2 regions of the Roseovarius mucosus genome follow, and region 2 is predicted to be linked to the other one. Evidence: riboswitches for the same ligand, from Rfam matches in the RefSeq annotation. Region 2 holds a riboswitch; the other holds the start of a gene.
The links. Region 2 has a riboswitch for cobalamin ahead of ROSMUCSMR3_RS11380 (CbtB domain-containing protein). Riboswitches for the same ligand answer to the same signal wherever they lie in the genome.
Positions count from the first base shown of each region.

Region 1: another riboswitch for cobalamin. It lies ahead of ROSMUCSMR3_RS04770 (hypothetical protein); the one in region 2 lies ahead of ROSMUCSMR3_RS11380 (CbtB domain-containing protein).

Region 1 covers NZ_CP020474.1:981,256-990,131, forward strand. Annotated here, with positions in the region: gene glpX (class II fructose-bisphosphatase) at 1-550, shown strand, start outside; gene recJ (single-stranded-DNA-specific exonuclease RecJ) at 646-2,394, shown strand; tRNA gene ROSMUCSMR3_RS04745 (tRNA-Glu) at 2,519-2,593, shown strand; gene ROSMUCSMR3_RS04750 (exodeoxyribonuclease VII large subunit) at 2,673-3,047, shown strand; gene ROSMUCSMR3_RS04755 (peptidoglycan-binding domain-containing protein) at 3,083-3,592, shown strand; gene ROSMUCSMR3_RS04760 (Mrp/NBP35 family ATP-binding protein) at 3,639-4,694, opposite strand; gene ROSMUCSMR3_RS04765 (DUF1127 domain-containing protein) at 4,943-5,170, shown strand; gene ROSMUCSMR3_RS04770 (hypothetical protein) at 5,456-5,725, opposite strand; cobalamin riboswitch at 5,827-6,027, opposite strand; gene ROSMUCSMR3_RS04775 (OsmC family protein) at 6,078-6,548, opposite strand; gene rseP (RIP metalloprotease RseP) at 6,567-7,916, opposite strand; gene dxr (1-deoxy-D-xylulose-5-phosphate reductoisomerase) at 7,920-8,876, opposite strand, start outside.
Region 2 covers NZ_CP020474.1:2,376,641-2,385,516, reverse strand. Annotated here, with positions in the region: gene ROSMUCSMR3_RS11390 (mechanosensitive ion channel domain-containing protein) at 1-1,261, opposite strand, end outside; gene smc (chromosome segregation protein SMC) at 1,454-4,909, opposite strand; cobalamin riboswitch at 5,121-5,347, shown strand; gene ROSMUCSMR3_RS11380 (CbtB domain-containing protein) at 5,380-5,544, shown strand; gene ROSMUCSMR3_RS11375 (CbtA family protein) at 5,548-6,228, shown strand; gene ROSMUCSMR3_RS11370 (hypothetical protein) at 6,284-6,775, shown strand; gene ROSMUCSMR3_RS11365 (DUF1636 family protein) at 6,780-7,109, opposite strand; gene cobW (cobalamin biosynthesis protein CobW) at 7,181-8,266, shown strand; gene ROSMUCSMR3_RS11355 (GNAT family N-acetyltransferase) at 8,263-8,712, shown strand; gene ROSMUCSMR3_RS21465 (hypothetical protein) at 8,715-8,876, opposite strand.

The DNA.
Region 1 (8,876 bases), 1.4 Mb from region 2:
TGTCGTCTCCCTCGCCATGAGCCCACGGGAGCGCGTCGAGGCGCTGGCCGCCGCGCGTGGCTGCCGCCCCTCCGAAATCACTGTTTGCGTGCTGGAACGGCCCCGCCATCAGGAAATGATCGACGAATTGCGCAGCACCGGCGCTGCCGTGTTTCTGATCCCCGATGGCGATGTCGCAGGCGTGATCCATTGCGCCGAGGCTGACCGCACCGGCATTGATATGTATATGGGCACCGGCGGCGCACCCGAAGGCGTGCTCGCGGCCTCTGCGCTCAAATGCATGGGCGGGCAGATGTGGGGACGCCTTGTGTTCCGCAACGAAGATGAACGCGCCCGCGCCGCCAAGGCCGGGATCACCGATTTCGACCGCATCTATTCGCGCGACGAGATGGTGACATCAGACGTGATCTTTGCAGCCACCGGCGTCACCGACGGCTCGATCCTGTCGGGCGTCAAACGCCGCCCCGGCTATGTCGAAACGGAAACCCTGCTGATGCGCTCGCGCACGGGATCCGTGCGGCGCATGACCTATCGCAGCAAGCGGGACTAAGCGCGGCACAGGGGAAGGGGGCGCTGCCCCCGTCCCGGACCAAGTCCGGGACTCCCCCGAGGTATTTTGGGCCAGATGAGGAAGAGGAGGCGCGCATGCAATCGGCCTTTCTCGGAGTTGAGAGCTCGTTGACAAGTCGCCGATGGGTCGGTCCGGGCGTCGAGGCCGACCGACTGGCCGAGGCCATGGCACAGGCCACCGCCCTGCCCCGCCCCCTGTGTCAGACATTGGCGCGCCTTGGCGTGCCAGAGGACGCAGCCGAGGCCTATCTCGCCCCGACCCTGCGGGATCTTCTGCCTGACCCGCACGCGTTGCGCGACATGGAACGGGCCGCCGCGCGGTTTCTCAAGGCGCTGCGTGGCGGGGAACGCATCGCCATCTTCGCCGATTACGATGTCGATGGTGGCACCTCTGCTGCGCTGCTGATCGACTGGCTGCGCCAGATGCGCGCGCCCAGCCCCACGCTCTATATCCCCGACCGGATAGACGAGGGATATGGGCCAAACGTGCCCGCCATGTCCGATCTAGCCGCGCGCCACGATCTTATTGTCTGCGTCGATTGCGGCACCCTCAGCCATGAGGCGATTGCCGCAGCGACAGGCGCGGATGTGGTGGTGCTCGATCACCACTTGGGCGGAGAAACCCTGCCGCCCGCCCATGCCGTGGTCAATCCCAACCGTCAGGACGAGAGCGGTGATCTGGCGCATCTTTGCGCCGCCAGTGTCGTGTTCCTGATGCTGGTCGAGGCCGGGCGGCAATTGCGCGACAGCGGCGCTCAGGGGCCAGACCTGATGGCGATGCTCGATCTGGTGGCGCTGGCCACCGTGGCCGATGTAGCGCCTCTGATTGGCGTCAACCGCGCCTTTGTGCGCCAAGGGCTGCGCGTTATGGCTGCGCGCGCGCGTCCCGGTTTGGTGGCGCTGGCAGATGTGGCGCGGATGGACACCGCCCCCAACGCCTATCACCTAGGCTTTCTGCTCGGGCCGCGCGTCAACGCAGGCGGGCGGATCGGCAAGGCGGACTTGGGCGCGCGCCTTCTGGCCTGTGACAATCCCGCCGAGGCACGCGCCATGGCCGAACGTCTTGACCAGCTCAACACCGAACGCCGCGAGGTCGAGGCGCAGGTGCGCGATGCCGCCCTTGCCCAAGCCGAGGCGCGAGGCCTGGACGCGCCCCTTGTCTGGGCCGCAGGCGAGGGTTGGCATCCCGGTGTCGTGGGCATCGTCGCCAGCCGCCTCAAGGAACGCGCCAACCGCCCCGCCATCGTGATCGGGTTGGACGGCGACGAGGGCAAAGGCTCGGGTCGCTCGGTCTCGGGCGTTGATCTGGGGGCCGCCATTCAGCGGCTGGCCAGCGAGGGCCTCTTGATCAAAGGCGGCGGGCACAAGATGGCGGCGGGTCTCACCGTCGCGCGTGAGCGGCTAGAGGCCGCCATGGCGCGTCTTTCAGAGTTGCTTGCCAAACAGGGCGCAGGCGTGGGCGGTGCCGCCGATCTGCGGCTTGACGGTCTTTTGATGCCCGGTGCCGCAACGGTCGAGCTTGTCGAACAGATCGAGGCCGCAGGCCCCTTTGGCGCAGGCGCGCCCGGCCCCCGTTATGTCTTTCCCGACTGCCAGATCACCTTTGCCAAGGCGCTGAGCGGCGCACATCTCAAGTTGCGCTTCGGGGATGGCATGGGGGCAAGCCTTGACGCCATCGCATTTGGGGCGCTTGACGGCCCGTTGGGGCCTGCGCTCTTGAACCATGGCGGCGCGCGATTCCACCTCGCCGGGCGGCTTGATCTCAACAGTTGGGGCGGTCGGCAAACCGTGCAACTGCGCCTGGAGGACGCCGCCCCAGCCTGAGGCGCGCGAGGCCTGACCGTTCCGGCCCTCGGCGGATAAATTTCTGAATGGGGCGCAAAGTTTTTGCAAAATCCCTCTTGCACCCCCCGCCGCTTTTGCCTAGTTACGCGACACGCCAAGGCATGGCCCGTTCGTCTATCGGTTAGGACGTCAGGTTTTCAACCTGAAAAGAGGGGTTCGACTCCCCTACGGGCTGCCACTTTTCCTGATAATTGTTAAAGTCGTGATGCGTCACCGCAGTGCGCTCTTGTCAGAGATATTCCCACCCGAAAGACCTTATGCCCCCGTCGCGCCCCATTCCCCGCCCCCCTTCTGCCCTGATCGCTGCGGCCCTCCCCGAGGTAGCACCGGGGCGGCGCGTCACGGTTGCGGGGCTGGTTCTGGTGCGTCAACGCCCCGGCACCGCGCGCGGCGTGGTCTTTGTCACGCTCGAGGATGAGACCGGCACCATCAATGTCGTGATCTGGCGCAAGGTGTTTGACCGATTTCGCCGCGCGGTGATCGCCGGGCGCATGCTGCGTGTGACCGGGCGCGTCGAGCGGCAATCCGGCGTGACCCATCTCGTCGCCGAAGAGATCGAGGATATCTCGGCGCTGCTTGACCTTCTGGCCGATCCCGAAACCCCGCTTTCCCCGCCGGATCAAACAGGCTAGGCTCGCCTCGATCATCGCCCGCGAGACGCCCGCCCATGCTGCTGCCCCGCCTGTTCTGCCTTGCGCTGGCCCTCGCCCTCGCCGCGTGTCAGCCCGTGCCCTCTGGGCCAGAGCGCTCCAACGTCGGGGCCGAAGCGCCACCGGGCGCGCCCCCGGGCACCTGCTGGGGCAAAAAAGACACCCCCGCCGTGATCGAAACTGTCACCGAACAGGTGCAGCTTACCCCAGCGGAAACCGATGCATCCGGCCAGACCCTGCGCCCCGCCGCCTATGCGACCGTGACCCGTCAGGCGATTCTGCGCGAACGCGTCACCACTTGGTATGAAACCCCCTGCGCCGATCTCTTGACGCCCGAGTTCATTGCCTCGGTGCAGCGCGCCCTTGCGGCGCGCGGCCTCTACACCGGGCAGATCACCGCGCGGTTTGACGCCCGCACCCGCGCCGCCATCGCCCGCTATCAAGCGCCATTGGGCCTTGAGAGCGATACGCTCTCGCTCGACAGCGCCCGCCGCCTTGGGTTGGTGGCCACGCCAATCAGCGACTGATCCTGCTCCGCCTTTGGCATTGGGGTCACGCTTGCGGCATTGACCCTCACCCATGCCCCTCCCGGATCAGACGGAGCGCAAGCTCGGCATAGGCCCGCGCCGCCGGGCTGTCGCCCGCAGCCACCGGGCATCCCGCATCCCCCGCGAGCCGCGTCTCAAGATCAATCGGCAAAGCCGCCAAGAGCGGCAGGCCAAGCCCCTCCGCCTCGTGCTTCACCCCGCCATGACCAAAGACATGCGCCTCGTGCCCGCAGTCGGGGCAGGTAAAGAACGACATATTCTCGATCATGCCCAATATCGGCACCTCGAGCGTGCGGAACATATCCATCGCCTTGCGCGCATCAAGGAGCGCCACATCCTGTGGTGTCGAGACGATGATCGCCCCATCAGGCCGCGCGCGTTGGCTGAGCGTCAGTTGCACATCGCCCGTGCCCGGCGGCAGATCGACGATGAGCGCATCCAGATCGCCCCAATCAACCTGCGCCAACATCTGCTGCAAGGCCCCCATCAACATCGGCCCCCGCCATATCACCGCCTTGGCCGGATCGAGCATCAGCCCGATCGACATCACCTTGACGCCATGCGCCTCAAGCGGCGTAATCCGCGTGCCATCAGGGCTTGCAGGGCGCGCGCTCAGCCCCATCATGCGGGGCTGACTTGGCCCATGAATATCGGCATCAAGCAGGCCCACGCGCCGCCCCTGTCGCGCCAGCGCTACCGCCAGATTGGCCGCCACGGTTGATTTGCCCACGCCACCCTTGCCGCTGGCCACCGCCAGCAACGCGCCAATGCCCTCGGGCCTGATAGAGGCATTGCCCCCCTTGGGATGCTGCCCCAGCTTGAGCACAGGCGGGGCCGCCTGTGCCGTCAGCACGACGCGGGCGCGGACAACCCCCGGCAGGCTCAGGGCCGCGCGCTCGGCGGCGGCGCGCAAGGGTTCCATCATCCGCGCCATCTCGGGGCTTGGGGCCTCGATGACAAAGCGCACCTCACCGGCCTCTTCGGTCAGCGCCCGCACCATGTCTCGGGAGATGAGATCACCGCCATCCGGCAATTCCAAATGCCGCAACCGCGCTTCAAGTTCGCTGCGAAAATCGTTCATCTTCGGTCCTTTGGTCCTGGGTTGGTCCTCAGCCACCATCACGGCGACAGCAGCAAGTCTTCACATAACGCCTAAAAAATGCCGCATTTGCTTAACCTTAGGTCACTTTTAGCTTATGCATTTGCTGCATAGCAGCATTGCTTATCAGGGGTATTGTGCACGCGCAGCAAAGGCGTATCTTACTCTCAACAAATGGCGAAACGAACCCCGCCGAACCTGAATACAATCAAATCCGCAAGGACCCGAAAATGCCGACGACGCTTAACACCAGCCGCTCCGCCACCGCCGTCCTCGGCGAAGACCTGAGCGCGGCTTTCTATGCTGCAATGCAGCGCTTTGTGAATTATCGCACCTATCGCCGCACGGTCAATGAGCTGTCGCAACTGAGCGCGCATGACCTCGCCGATCTGGGCCTGCACCGTAGCGAAATCCGCCGCGTTGCGCATGAAACAGTTTACGGCCACCGGTCGTACTAAAGGATCAGATACCCCCCTCCTCCTCCCTGGGGTATCTGTTACGGTCACGGGCATCTTTCCTCCTCCCTGATGCTCGGGGCCGTCAAATCGGGACTGAACAAGTCCCTTCGTTTTGCGAATGGCCCTCTCCTCCTCCCTGGGCCGGACGTATAGGAAACGGCGGCACCCCTCCTCCTCCCTGGTGCCGCCGTTTTTTATTGCGCGGATGCAAGACAGGGCAAACTTTTCACTAGTCGCACGAACCGCCCCGCGCGGCTCACCCCTCCGGTAGCCGCACGGCAAGGCTTAGTGCTGCACGCGCGCGCGCCCGCGCCGCATCGTGCCTGCCAGATAAGCCCGGCTCGCCTCTTGCAAGATCCCGACAAAGGCCCGCGCCGCGTCGCTTTCCGCCGCCACCGCTTCGGGGCAGTCCAACGCCGCGCGCGCCACTTGCGCCGTGACAGGCCCTTCAACCGAACACGCCCAGGTCAAAAACCCGATCCGCGCCACTTGCTCGGCCTGACGCCCGATGGCCGGATCACGCTCCAGCCCATTCATGATTCTTAGGAAACTCATTCTGCTCTTCTCCCCGACCGCACCCCGGGTCGGATGGGGCGAGAGCAGCAGGGGCCATGGCACGACAGAGACGAGGCGCGCACGCCCGCACCGCACCCCGCGATTCGACGATCCGCCAAGGCTGGTTTCCGGGCTTGGGCGGCAGGCCAAATGGCCCTCGCATCTCGGCACCTTCCCGGACAAATTGCCCAGTGGCCTATCGCCGAAATGCCCTCCCTTACCGTTGCGGGGGCAGCGCCGGAGTTACACCGGCTTCCCAATTCTCCGCCCCAAAGGGCGGCACCCTGACAGGATCAGCCTAGCCGCGCAGGCCCCCGATCTGCAAGTCTGAAACCGACGCCGCCCGCACCGCTCACGCCAGAACGCGATACCGCGCCGCGTAGCTCACGGGAAAATTCACCGACCGCGCAATAAAGCAGAACGCATGCACCTGCCCATGCAACGCATCAACCCGCCCAAGATCGGTTCCCGCCGGCACCGCAATCCGGGGCCGCAGCGTGGCGCGCAGAAACCGGCTGGCCCCGGTGCTATCCGTCTCACCCACCGCCAGCGGATCATCCTCATAGGCTTGCACGGCAATGCCCGCATCGCTCGCCAGATGCAAAAACCACAGCATGTGACAGGCACTGAGCGCGGCAATCAGCATATCCTCGGGATTATGCAGACCGGGATTGCCGCCAAGCAGCGGGTCGTTCGAGCAGTGGATCACGGGCTTGCCCGGCGTCTCGACATTCCAGGTCCGGTCATAGCCCTTGTAATGCCGCGTCCCGTCGCCCCGGTTGCCGGTCCAGACGACGCGGGCAGTATAATCATGCTCCGTCACCTTGACCCCTCCCGCGCCTTAGGGGCAGAAAATATCGTTGAAGAGGGCGAACAGCATCAGCGACAAGATGAGCGTCAGACCAACAGTCATCAGCACCCGCAACGCCCGCTCGCTCGGCGGGCGGCCCGAAACGGCCTCATAGGCGTAAAACACCAGATGCCCGCCATCCAGCACCGGCACTGGAAAGAGATTAAGCAGACCAACCGCCGTTGACAGCACCGCAATGAACCAGATGAAGCTTTCCGCGCCTTGACTGGCCATAGCCCCAGAAACCTGCGCGATGCCAATCGGCCCGGACATGTTGCAACTGCTGATCGCCCCGGTGATCATGTGATAAAGGCCCGACAGCGAACTTTGGATGATGTCGCCGGTCTGGCCGACCGCATCCCCCACCGCTTCAATCAGCCCAAGCCGCTCGGTCGCAGGCTCAAACGCCATGCCGCCCGCGATCCCGATTCGCCATTCGGTGCGAAACCCGCCCTCAGGCTGCGGTTCGTCCACCCGGCGCGGGGTAATCGTGACCTCGTGGCTTTCGTCGCCCTCGCGCCACACCGTCAGCGCCAGCGGTGCCCCGTTAGACCCCTCGACAACCACCTTCAGCTCTTCAAAGGCCACAATCGGCGTGCCATTGATCGCCGTAATCACATCGCCCGCTTCCAAATCCGCGGCAAAGGCCGCCGATTGCGGTGCCAGCCCGCTGATCAACGGCGGCATAAGCTGCGGGCCCATCGCCTCGATCTCGCGTCCCGCGCGCTCAACCGTGTAGCGCAACAGCGCCTCGCGCGGCAGCGCGTCGATCATATCATCATAGACCTCGCCCGCCGCAACATCAGGCAGGGGCATACCCTCGACGCTCAGCACCCGGTCGCCCGGCTCTAGCGTGATCCCCTCAACCGGCAGCGGCTTCAATGCGCCCACGGTCAGCGGGTCGGCGGTCTTGCCCCCGGTCATCATTACAGCACTGAAAATAATGATCGACAGAATGAAATTGAACACCGGCCCCGCCGCCACGGTCGCCGTGCGCGCCCAAAGCGGGGCACCATGCATCGTCTGGCGCAGCCGTTCAGGCGGCAGCGCCGCCATCGCCGCGCCGTCCTTGCCGCTCGCAGCATCGGCATCACCCAGAAACTTGACGAACCCGCCAAAGGGCAAAGCCGCGATCTGCCAGCGCGTCCCATGCCGATCCATCCGCGAAAACAGCACCGGACCAAATCCCAAAGAGAAAACTTCGGCCTTGATCCCTGACCAGCGTCCAACGATGTAATGGCCATATTCATGCACCGCCACGATCACGGACAACGCCACAACAAAGGCCAACAGGGTCAGGAACAGATTGCCGAATTGCGGCAGAGAGGTCAGAATTTCCACGCTTTATCCTTGGGTTCTTCGCTGAGAGACGACCAGATCGGCCTGCTTCCTAGCCAGATGGTCCATATGCGCCACCACATCAAGGGTCATCTCGGAATTCCGCGCCTCTGGCGCATCCTGCAAGGCTGTCAAAACCTCCTCAACCACGATGTTCATATCGGTAAAGCTGATCCGCCCCGCGATAAAGTGATCCAGCGCCCGCTCCTTGGCCGCATTGAACACCGCCCCCGAAAGGCCGCGCGCCTGCATCACCTCGCGCGCCAGCCGCAGCGCGGGATAGCGCTCGGGGTCTGGCGGGCGAAATTCCAGCATGCCAATCGCCGCCAAATCCAGCGCCTCCACCGGCAGCGCCTGTCGCTGCGGCCAGTTCAGCGCATAGCCAATGGCATGGCGCATATCCGGCGGCCCGACATGCGCCATAAGCGCACCATCGCAGAACCCCACCAACGCATGCACCAGCGATTGCGGATGGATAAGCACCTCAATCTGATCGGGGGCAAAGCCAAAAAATTCGCGCGCCTCGATCATCTCCATCGCCTTGTTGAACATCGAGGCGGAATCAATGGTGATCCTCTGCCCCATGGCCCAATTGGGATGGCTCGACGCCTCAGCCACGGTGGCCCCCGCCAGCCGCTCCAGCGGCCAATCGCGAAAGGCCCCGCCCGAAGCGGTGATGATCACCCGGCTGACAGCGGCCGCATCCTCACCCACAAGCGCCTGAAATATCGCGGAATGTTCGCTATCCACGGGCAGAATATTGGCACGGTTGGCACGCGCGGTGCGCATCATCAGCGCCCCCGCCGTCACCAGCGATTCCTTGTTGGCCAAGGCCAGCGTCGCGCCCTGCTCCAGCGCCGCCAAACCGGGCGCCAGCCCTGCGGCCCCAACGATCGCCGACATCACCCATTGCGCCGGTCGGCTGGCCGCCTCATTCAACGCCGCCTTGCCCGCCGCCGCCTC
Region 2 (8,876 bases):
TCACCGCGCGCAGGACAAAAAGTGTCTTGGGCACAAAGGAATTGAGCCGCCCCTGCAAAAGCGGCACCCGTGCCGAAATGCCCGGCGGCAGCGCCACACCGCGCACCATCATGCGGCTGAGAAATGTCGCAACGGAAAATCCGACAAGCCCCACAACAAGCACCTGACCAGAGGCCAGAAAGGTCTGAAAGACCGCATTGCCGGGCCGCACAAGCACGACCACGAACATCGCCAAAAGATAGGTCAACGCGGGCCAGTGCCAGTGACGCGCCAGATAGGCCAATGCGCCCTTGGGCGGCGTTGCACTGTCCACTTGCGCGCCCAAAAGCCAGTCGGACACCGCCCGCCGGTTGCGCAGCACCAGCCCAATCGCCAGCGCCAGAACCGCCACGGCAATCAGCGTCGAAACCGCCCGACCGGCGGCAAAGGACACATTGCCGTTGATGATCGGCACGACCAGAAGTTGCCCATATCCCACAATCCCGACAATGAGGTTGATGCGAGAGCACAGATAGGCCGACGCGCGATCACTGATCGGCAGCGGGCGCAGCGCAGTCGCCGAAGGCGAAAGCACCAGCCTGACCGCGACTTTGGCCATTTCCACCAGCAGAAAGGCGTTGAGATAGAGGGTTTGGCGAATACCAATCTGGCCAAACTCGCCCAAGGCAAGGATTGCCAGCGCATAGCCCGCCGCCCAAGCGATAAGCACGATCACCCCATCCGTGATGGCAGAGGCGAGAAAGAGCAGGACGGTCCGCGCGAGGCCGCCATCGCGGGCAGAGGCGCTCATGCGGGCGTAGAGCGTTTTGCCAAGCCCGCGCAGAACCAGAAAGGCCACAACAGTGCCCACGATCACCACAGCAAGATCCGCCAAAGCCGTAAGCAGCACGGCGACCTCTCCACCGCTGAGGCCGTCAAGCACATTGGGCGCGCGGGTGATCTGGCGGGCGACATGCGCAACCCAATCAGCGACATCTTCGGCGGCGGCTTGCGTGATCTCGGCCACCCTACGGCCAAAGGACACGTCCGAGGGCGGTGGAGCGGCGGGAACCACCGCCTCGACCGCCTCAGGCAGACCGGCGGAGCGCAGCCGCTCGACCAGTTCCGCGCGCGCGGCCTCATCCTCGATCACCTCGATCAGCACATCGACGCTGGAACGCCCGGTATCGGGATCAGCCGCAGGCTCTTGTGAAGTTTGAGCTGTGGCGGTGGTGATGGTCAAAAAAAGGGCGGCAAGAAACTGCACAAAAAATCGTAGCATGACAAAGGCTCTCCATGTCCCGTTTGAATTTTGGGCACATGGACGCGCCCGTGATGGCGCGCAGGGATGTGAAAAGCGCGCCGCGCCATTCGGCGTCAGGGGCGTAAAATCTATTGGAATATCACCTGGGGTCAAGCCCGGGGTTGGATGACGCCACGCAAAGGCGCGCATGCATCCGCCGCCTTACGTCGCTCAGGCGACCATTGCTTCCGCCTTCTTGAGATCGACCGAAACCAGTTGGCTTACGCCTTGTTCGGCCATGGTAACGCCAAAAAGCCGATCCATCCGGCTCATGGTCACGGCGTGATGGGTGATGATGAGAAAGCGGGTTTCCGTGCGGCGGCACATCTCGTCTAAGAGATCACAGAAGCGGGTGACATTGGCATCGTCAAGGGGCGCGTCCACCTCATCCAGCACGCAGATTGGCGCGGGATTGGCGAGAAACACCGCAAAGATCAGCGCCAGCGCGGTCAGGGTCTGTTCTCCGCCCGACAAGAGGCTGAGTGTCGAGAGCTTCTTGCCCGGCGGTTGGCACATTATTTCAAGCCCCGCCTCCAATGGGTCTTCGCTCTCGACCAGCACAAGACTGGCTTCGCCGCCGCCAAAAAGGTGACGAAAGAGCAGGCTAAAATTGGAATTGACCGTCTCGAACGCGGTCAAAAGCCGCTCGCGCCCTTCGCGGTTGAGGCTGGCGATACCACTGCGCAGGGTCTTGATCGCCTCTTCAAGATCGGTCTTTTCCTTGATCAGACTGTCATGCTCGGCCTCGACCTCTTTGGCGTCTTCTTCGGCGCGCAGGTTCACGGCCCCCAGTGCGTCGCGCTGTCGTTTAAGGCGGTTCACATCAGCCTCGATTGCATCAGAGGCGGGCATGGTGTCGGGATCGACCGCGAGGCTCTGCAAGAGGGCCTCGGGGGTTTGCTCCAGCGTCTCGTTGATCCGCTCGGCGGCGTAATCTCGGGTCTCGCGCGCGGCATCCAGCCGGGCCTCGGCCCGGGCACGCATTTCGCGAGCCTCTGAGGCCAGGCGTTCGGAGTCGCGCTCGTCCAGCGCGGCTTGGCGCGCGGCCCCTTCGGCAGTTGAGAGCGCATCGGCAGCGGCGGCGCGACGGGCCTCGCTGCGGGTGATTTCCTCGCCCAGTTCGGCGCGCTTGGCAGCAAGAAGTTCGGGTGCAGCACTGGCATCAGCGAGGGCCTCTTCGGACTCTTCCTTGCGCTCTGCCAGTTCCGCGATCCGACGCTCGGCAGTGTCGAGCCGGTGCCGCCAGCCGCTGACTTCCTTGGTGATTTCCTGACTGCGGCGCGTCCGGCGCTCGCCCTCGCGGCGCAGTTCGTCGGCCCCTGACCGTTTGGTCATCATGGTCATGCGCGCGGCCTCGACCGCCATCTTGATATCTTCGAGATCGGCGCGGGTGGCATCCAGATCGCCAAGTCCTGCCAGACCCTTTTCCGCCTCAGACAGGCTCTGACGGGCGGTCATCGCCTCTTCGTCATGGCGGGTGACGGCGAGACCCAATGATTCCAGCCGCGATCCGGCAAGGTTGCGATCCGCCTCAGCGCGGCTGAGGGCGCGATTGGTCTCGTTGACGGCGGCATCGGCAGAGCGGCGGGCCTCACGGGCGGCGCGATCCTCTTCGGTGCGACGGATCAGCGCCTCGCGCAGCGCCTCGTGGCCGCGAACGGCCCCCTCTGCGCGCGCTGTGGTGTGTTCAAGCTGTTGCTTGAGTTCCTCAAGCCGGTTGAGCTGTTGCAGACGCAGGGCGGCGGCAGAGGGGGCATCCTCGGCCCATGCGCGAAATCCGTCCCAGCGCCATAGATCACCCTCGGTGCTGACCAGACGCTGACCGGGTTTCAAAAGGGGTTGCAGACGGGCGGCATCCTCGGGATCGATCAACCCGATCTGCGACATGCGCCGGGCCAGCACCTCGGGGACCGAGACATGGCGGCTGAGCGCGGTCACCCCCTCGGGCAGGGGTTGCGGCGTGTGATAGGCAGGCAGCACGGTCCAGCCAGAGGGGCCATCGGCCTCGACTTCGGGGGCGCGCAGATCATCGGCAAGGGCGGCGCCCAGCGCCTTCTCAAAGCCCTGTTGCACCTGAAGGCGGTCCATCACCTGCCCGCCCTCGGCCGTGTCGCGCTGCACCAGCTTGGCCAAGGCCGTGACCTCGGCGCGCAAGGCCCCCAATTCGCCCTCGGCCTCAGAGCGCGCGGCACGCGCCTCGGCCTCTTGGGCCTGAGCCTCGGCGCGCGCCTCGTCAGCGGCGAACAGGGCGGATTCCGCCGCCTCTGCGCGGGCGACCGCCTCGGCCTCGGCCTCTTGGGCGGCGGTGTGGTCGGCCTCGGCGCGCGTTAGGGCCGCGCGCAAATCGGCTTGTGCGGCGCGGGCACGTTCGGCCTCGGCCTCGCTCTTGATCAAGGTCTTGCGGCTATCCTCTAGAAGGCGTTGTGCAGATTGGTGGCGGGCGGCAAGGCGCGCCATATCCTCGGTCATCTGGCTGAGATCATTTTCCCGCTGTTGCAGGATTTGCGCAGCCTCGCGCGCCTCGGTTTGGGCCGCTTCAAGCCGGGCATCGTGGCCCTCGGCCCCTTTGGCAAGTTCGCCGGCCTCCCATTCCAGACGCGCGATGGTCTCGCCTGCGTCGCGGTTCAACCCCGCCTCGCGCTCCATGTCGCGGGCGAGTTGCTCGATCCGGCTGCGCAGCGTGGCAATGCGGTCGCGGGCGGACGCCTCTTGTTCGGTCAGGGTGTCACGCTGCACGCTCAGGCGTTGCAGGATTGCCGCCGCGATGGCCTCTTCTTCGCGCAGCTTGGGCAGGGCATCTTCGGCGCGGGCGCGCACCTTGGCCGCCTCGCGTGCAGCCAACTCTGCGCGGGCGGCGACTGTGGTGCGCTCGCGCAAGTCATCCTCGGCACGAGCACGGGCCAAATCGGCCTCTTTCCAGCGGCGATAGAGCAACAGCCCCTCAGCCAAGCGCAGTTCTTCACCAATTTGGCGATAGCGTGCCGCCTGCTTGGCCTGTCGTGCCAATTGCGCCAGTTGGTTTGCCAGTTGCTCGACCACGTCATCGACACGGGTCAAATTGGCCTCGGCCCCGCGCAGCTTCAATTCGGCCTCGTGGCGGCGCTGATAGAGGCCGGAAATGCCAGCGGCCTCTTCCAGGATCCGCCGCCGCGATTTCGGCTTGGCGTTGATCAGCTCCGAGATTTGCCCCTGACGCACCAAAGCGGGCGAATGCGCGCCGGTTGAGGCATCGGCAAAGAGCATCTGCACGTCGCGGGCGCGCACGTCCTTACCGTTGACTTTATAGGCGCTGCCCACATCGCGGGTGATGCGGCGGGTGATCTCAAGCTGATCGGCCTCGTTGAACCCGGCGGGCGCCAGACGGTCGGAATTGTCGAGGTGAATCACCACCTCGGCAAAGTTGCGGGCAGACCGGGTTGCGGCCCCGGCAAAGATCACATCCTCCATCCCGTCGCCGCGCATCGCAGTGGGACGGTTTTCACCCATCACCCAGCGCAGCGCCTCAAGCAGGTTGGATTTGCCACAGCCATTGGGACCGACAACACCGGTAAGACCGCGCGCGATGATCAGATCGGTCGGGTCGACAAAGCTTTTGAAGCCGGTCAATCTGAGTTTCGAGAACTGCACCTGCGCGCGCGCCCTTCGTGTCCGGTGATTCCGTTGTCGTAGAATTGTGATGTCTGAGGGGCGGGCCTGTCAACGACCAACCACATGATATGGGGCGGTCACAGCATTTATCCACATGATATTGGGCGAACCGCCGCCAAGCCCCGCAGAAAGAATGCCGCGGATTGCCAAAAAGCGGTCGCAATCCTCCTTGACGGGTCGCAGAACAGCCTGCATACCGGACGTGCAAGGTTCCTCGTTTGGGTGCAAAGCGCCTCGGGGATGAAATGGGAATGACGTGCCGGTGGACCCAATTAGGGCGCCTATGCGTCAGCCGCCCCCGCGACTGTAAGCGGCGAGCCCCTGCCAGATGCCACTGAGGTGCCTATGACCTTGGGAAGGCGGCAGACAGGCGACGACCCGCGAGCCAGGAGACCAGCCCTGCGTTCGTCAATCCCGCCTCGGGTGAGAGGCGCAAAGGAGATATCGCCATGACCACATTGGTTCAAACTGCTGCAAAATCTACCGTCCTGCCGTTCGTTGCCGCGCTCTTTCTGGGCTTGGGCATCGTGACCGTCGCAGGCCATGTGCAAGCCTCGGCACTGCATGACGCAGCGCACGATGTGCGCCACGCAACCGGCTTTCCCTGCCACTAACCTATGTTCTCAAAAATTGCGACCAGCGCGTTGTTCGCTGGTTTCTGTGCAGGGCTGATAGCCGCCCTGTTGCAGATGGTGTTCATTCAGCCCGTGCTTTTGCATGCCGAGCTGTATGAAGGGGGCACTCTTGTGCATTTTGGGGCAGAGGCGATCAGCGCCACGCCCGAATTGCCGGGGTTTGACGTGATGCGCGACGGGCTAAGCATCCTGTTTGCGGCGCTGATCTACGTGGGCTACGGGCTGGTTCTGGTGGCCTGTATGGGGATGGCGGCGGAATATGGCGTGCGCATCGACGCGCGCCGCGGTGTGATGTGGGGTTTGGCGGGATTTGTCGCGCTGCATTTCGCACCCGCTGTGTCGCTGCCGCCGGAAGTGCCGGGCGTGGCCTATACCGACATCACCGCACGACAAATCTGGTGGTGGGGCACAGTGATTGCCACGGCGGTGGGGCTTGGCTTGATGGCCTTTGGCAAAGGGCCGGTGATGCTGGCGGTTGCGATCGCGCTGTTGGCGGCACCGCATCTGATCGGTGCGCCTGAACCCGAAAGCTTTACCGGGCCGGTGCCACCGGAACTGGCCGCGCTCTTTGCTGCGCGTGCGCTTGGCGTCGGGATGGCGGCTTGGGTCTGTCTTGGCGCGCTTGCCGGGTATTTCTGGCAACGTGAAAGCGCCACCGCCTGACATGACATCACCCCGGCATCACGGTGCCGGGGCCATCCGCAAGGAGAGCGATATTATGGCAAAACCATTTGCCTTTCTCGGCATCGGCCTTTTTTTCGGAACAGGTCTGGGGTTTTTGATTGCCGCTACATCGGGCGCGCAGCTTGAGGGGCATGACCACGATCACGGCGCGGCAGTGCACGACCACAGCGCGCATGATCATGGGGGCAGCGCTCATGCCACACTGACCGAAGCGGGCACGCCTGCCCCGATGCTGGACCTGACGTTGCACGCTGATGGAGCGCAGAGCCGCAACCTGCATATCGGGGTAGAGAACTTTACCTTTGATCCCGAGGGGGTGAATGGCCCGCATATGCCGGGGCATGGGCATGCGCATCTTTATCTCAACGGGATCAAGATCGCGCGTGCTTACGGCCCATGGATGCAGCTGGATGCGTTGCCTGTCGGCAGCCATGAGCTGCGCGTGACTTTGAATGCCAATGACCATACGCAACTGGCCGTGGGCGGCGTACCCATAGAGGCCACGATTGCGGTGGTGATCGAATGATCCCTCAGCCCGGCACGCGCCCGATCAGGCAATGCCGGAGCCGTCCGGCAGGACGTGCATCCTCGATCCAACCATCGGCGCACTCGGCATATAGCGCGGCAAAGGCCAGCGTATCCTCAAGATCGCCTGCGGGGTCTATATCGCCAAACAGATACGTGGCCTTGCCCGGCGCGGAAAAGGCCACGCTGAGCGGACGGGCGCAATTGGACATGCAGTCATGGTCCTGCACCGTGAACTCCATACCCCGTTCGCTGAAAGCCGCGCGCAACCGGGCCGCAAAGCCCTTGCCATCCGTGCGCTCGCACGTAGAACAGACCACAATCCGGTGCATCATGCCCGATCCCCTTTTCCACCGGGCTTAGGCCAGCCGCCCCGCCCGATGCAAGCCCCTGAAGGAGCCAAGACATGAAAGCCAAGATTCCCGCCACCGTCGTCACAGGATTTCTCGGGGCCGGCAAGACTACGTTGATCCGGCATATGCTCGAGAATGCGGGCGGCAAGCGCATTGCGCTCATCATCAACGAATTCGGCGATCTGGGCGTTGATGGCGACATCCTCAAGGGCTGCGGGATCGAGACCTGTTCAGACGAGGATGTGATGGAATTGTCGAACGGTTGCATCTGCTGCACCGTGGCAGAGGATTTCATTCCCACGCTGCAAAAACTTTTGGACCGCGAGCGCGCGCCCGATCACATCGTGATCGAAACCTCTGGTCTGGCGCTGCCGCAGCCGCTGGTGCGGGCCTTTAACTGGCCCGAGATTTCCACGCGGGTGACGGTTGATGGCGTGGTGACAGTGGTCGATGGCAAGGCCGTCACCGAAGGACGCTTTGCGCATGATGTGGCGGCGGTCGATGCCCAGCGCAAGCTTGATGAAAACCTTGACCACGAAACGCCGCTATCGGAACTCTTCGAGGATCAGATGGCCTGTGCCGATATGATCGTGATCAACAAATCCGATCTGCTGACCGAGGAGGAGCGCATCGCGCTTACAACGCGGCTGCGCGCAGACTCGCGTGATGGTGTGCAGGTCGTGACCGCGACGATGGGCGCGCTGCCGGTCGAGGTGCTGCTTGGACAGGGTATCGGCGCCGAGGCGGATATGGAGGCGCGGCATGAACTGCACCATCATCACCATGACCATGACGACGAAGATGATCATCACGACGACGACGATGATGACCATGATCACCATCATGACCATGGCCATGACGCCTTTGAGAGCTTTGTGGTGACGCGGCCCGAGATCACCGATCCGGCCAGCTTTGCCCGTCAGATCACAGAAGTGATCCGCGCGCATGATATCCTGAGGCTCAAGGGCTTTGCCGCCGTGGCGGGCAAGCCGATGCGTCTGACGATTCAGGCGGTTGGGCCGCGTGTCGACAGCTATTTCGACCAACCCTTTGGGTCCGGTCCGCGCCAAACGCGGCTGGTCGTGATCGGTCAGGCCGGGATGGACCGGGCGGCGATCACCTCCGCGCTCTTGGCATGATCATCGTCGAGGCGGCAGACCCAAGGCATCCAGAGGCCAGCGCGCTCTTGCGCGCAAGCCATGCCCTGATGGAATCGCTGTTTCCGCCCGAGGATAACTTCTTTCTCGATATCGACGCGCTCTGCGCGCCCGATATCCGCTTTTTTGCTGCGCGCATCGGCACCACAATCCTTGGCACCGGCGCGCTTGCATTGCGCGATGGCTATGGCGAGGTGAAATCCATGTTTGTGGCCGAGACAGCGCGTGGACAGGGCGTAGCAGACGCCCTGTTGCGCCAGATCGAGGACGAGGCGCGCACCCACGCCCTGCCCTGCCTGCGACTGGAAACCGGCAATTTGCTAACCGCAGCCCACAAGCTCTATGCCCGGCACGGTTTTATGCCGAGGGGCCCGTTCGGCGATTATCCCAACGCGCCCTCGTCCATTTTCATGGAAAAGCGGCTATGAGGCTATTTCGACGACTTCTCGGCCTTCGCCTTGAGGCGCGCGATCAGCTCTTCCTTGGAGGGGCGCTTGCCAAACGGGTTCTTGTCCGTACCCGGTGCGTTATGCTCCTTGTGGCGGGGAATCTTGCCGCCTTTCTTGGAGGCGCCCAATGCGTTGTAATCCAT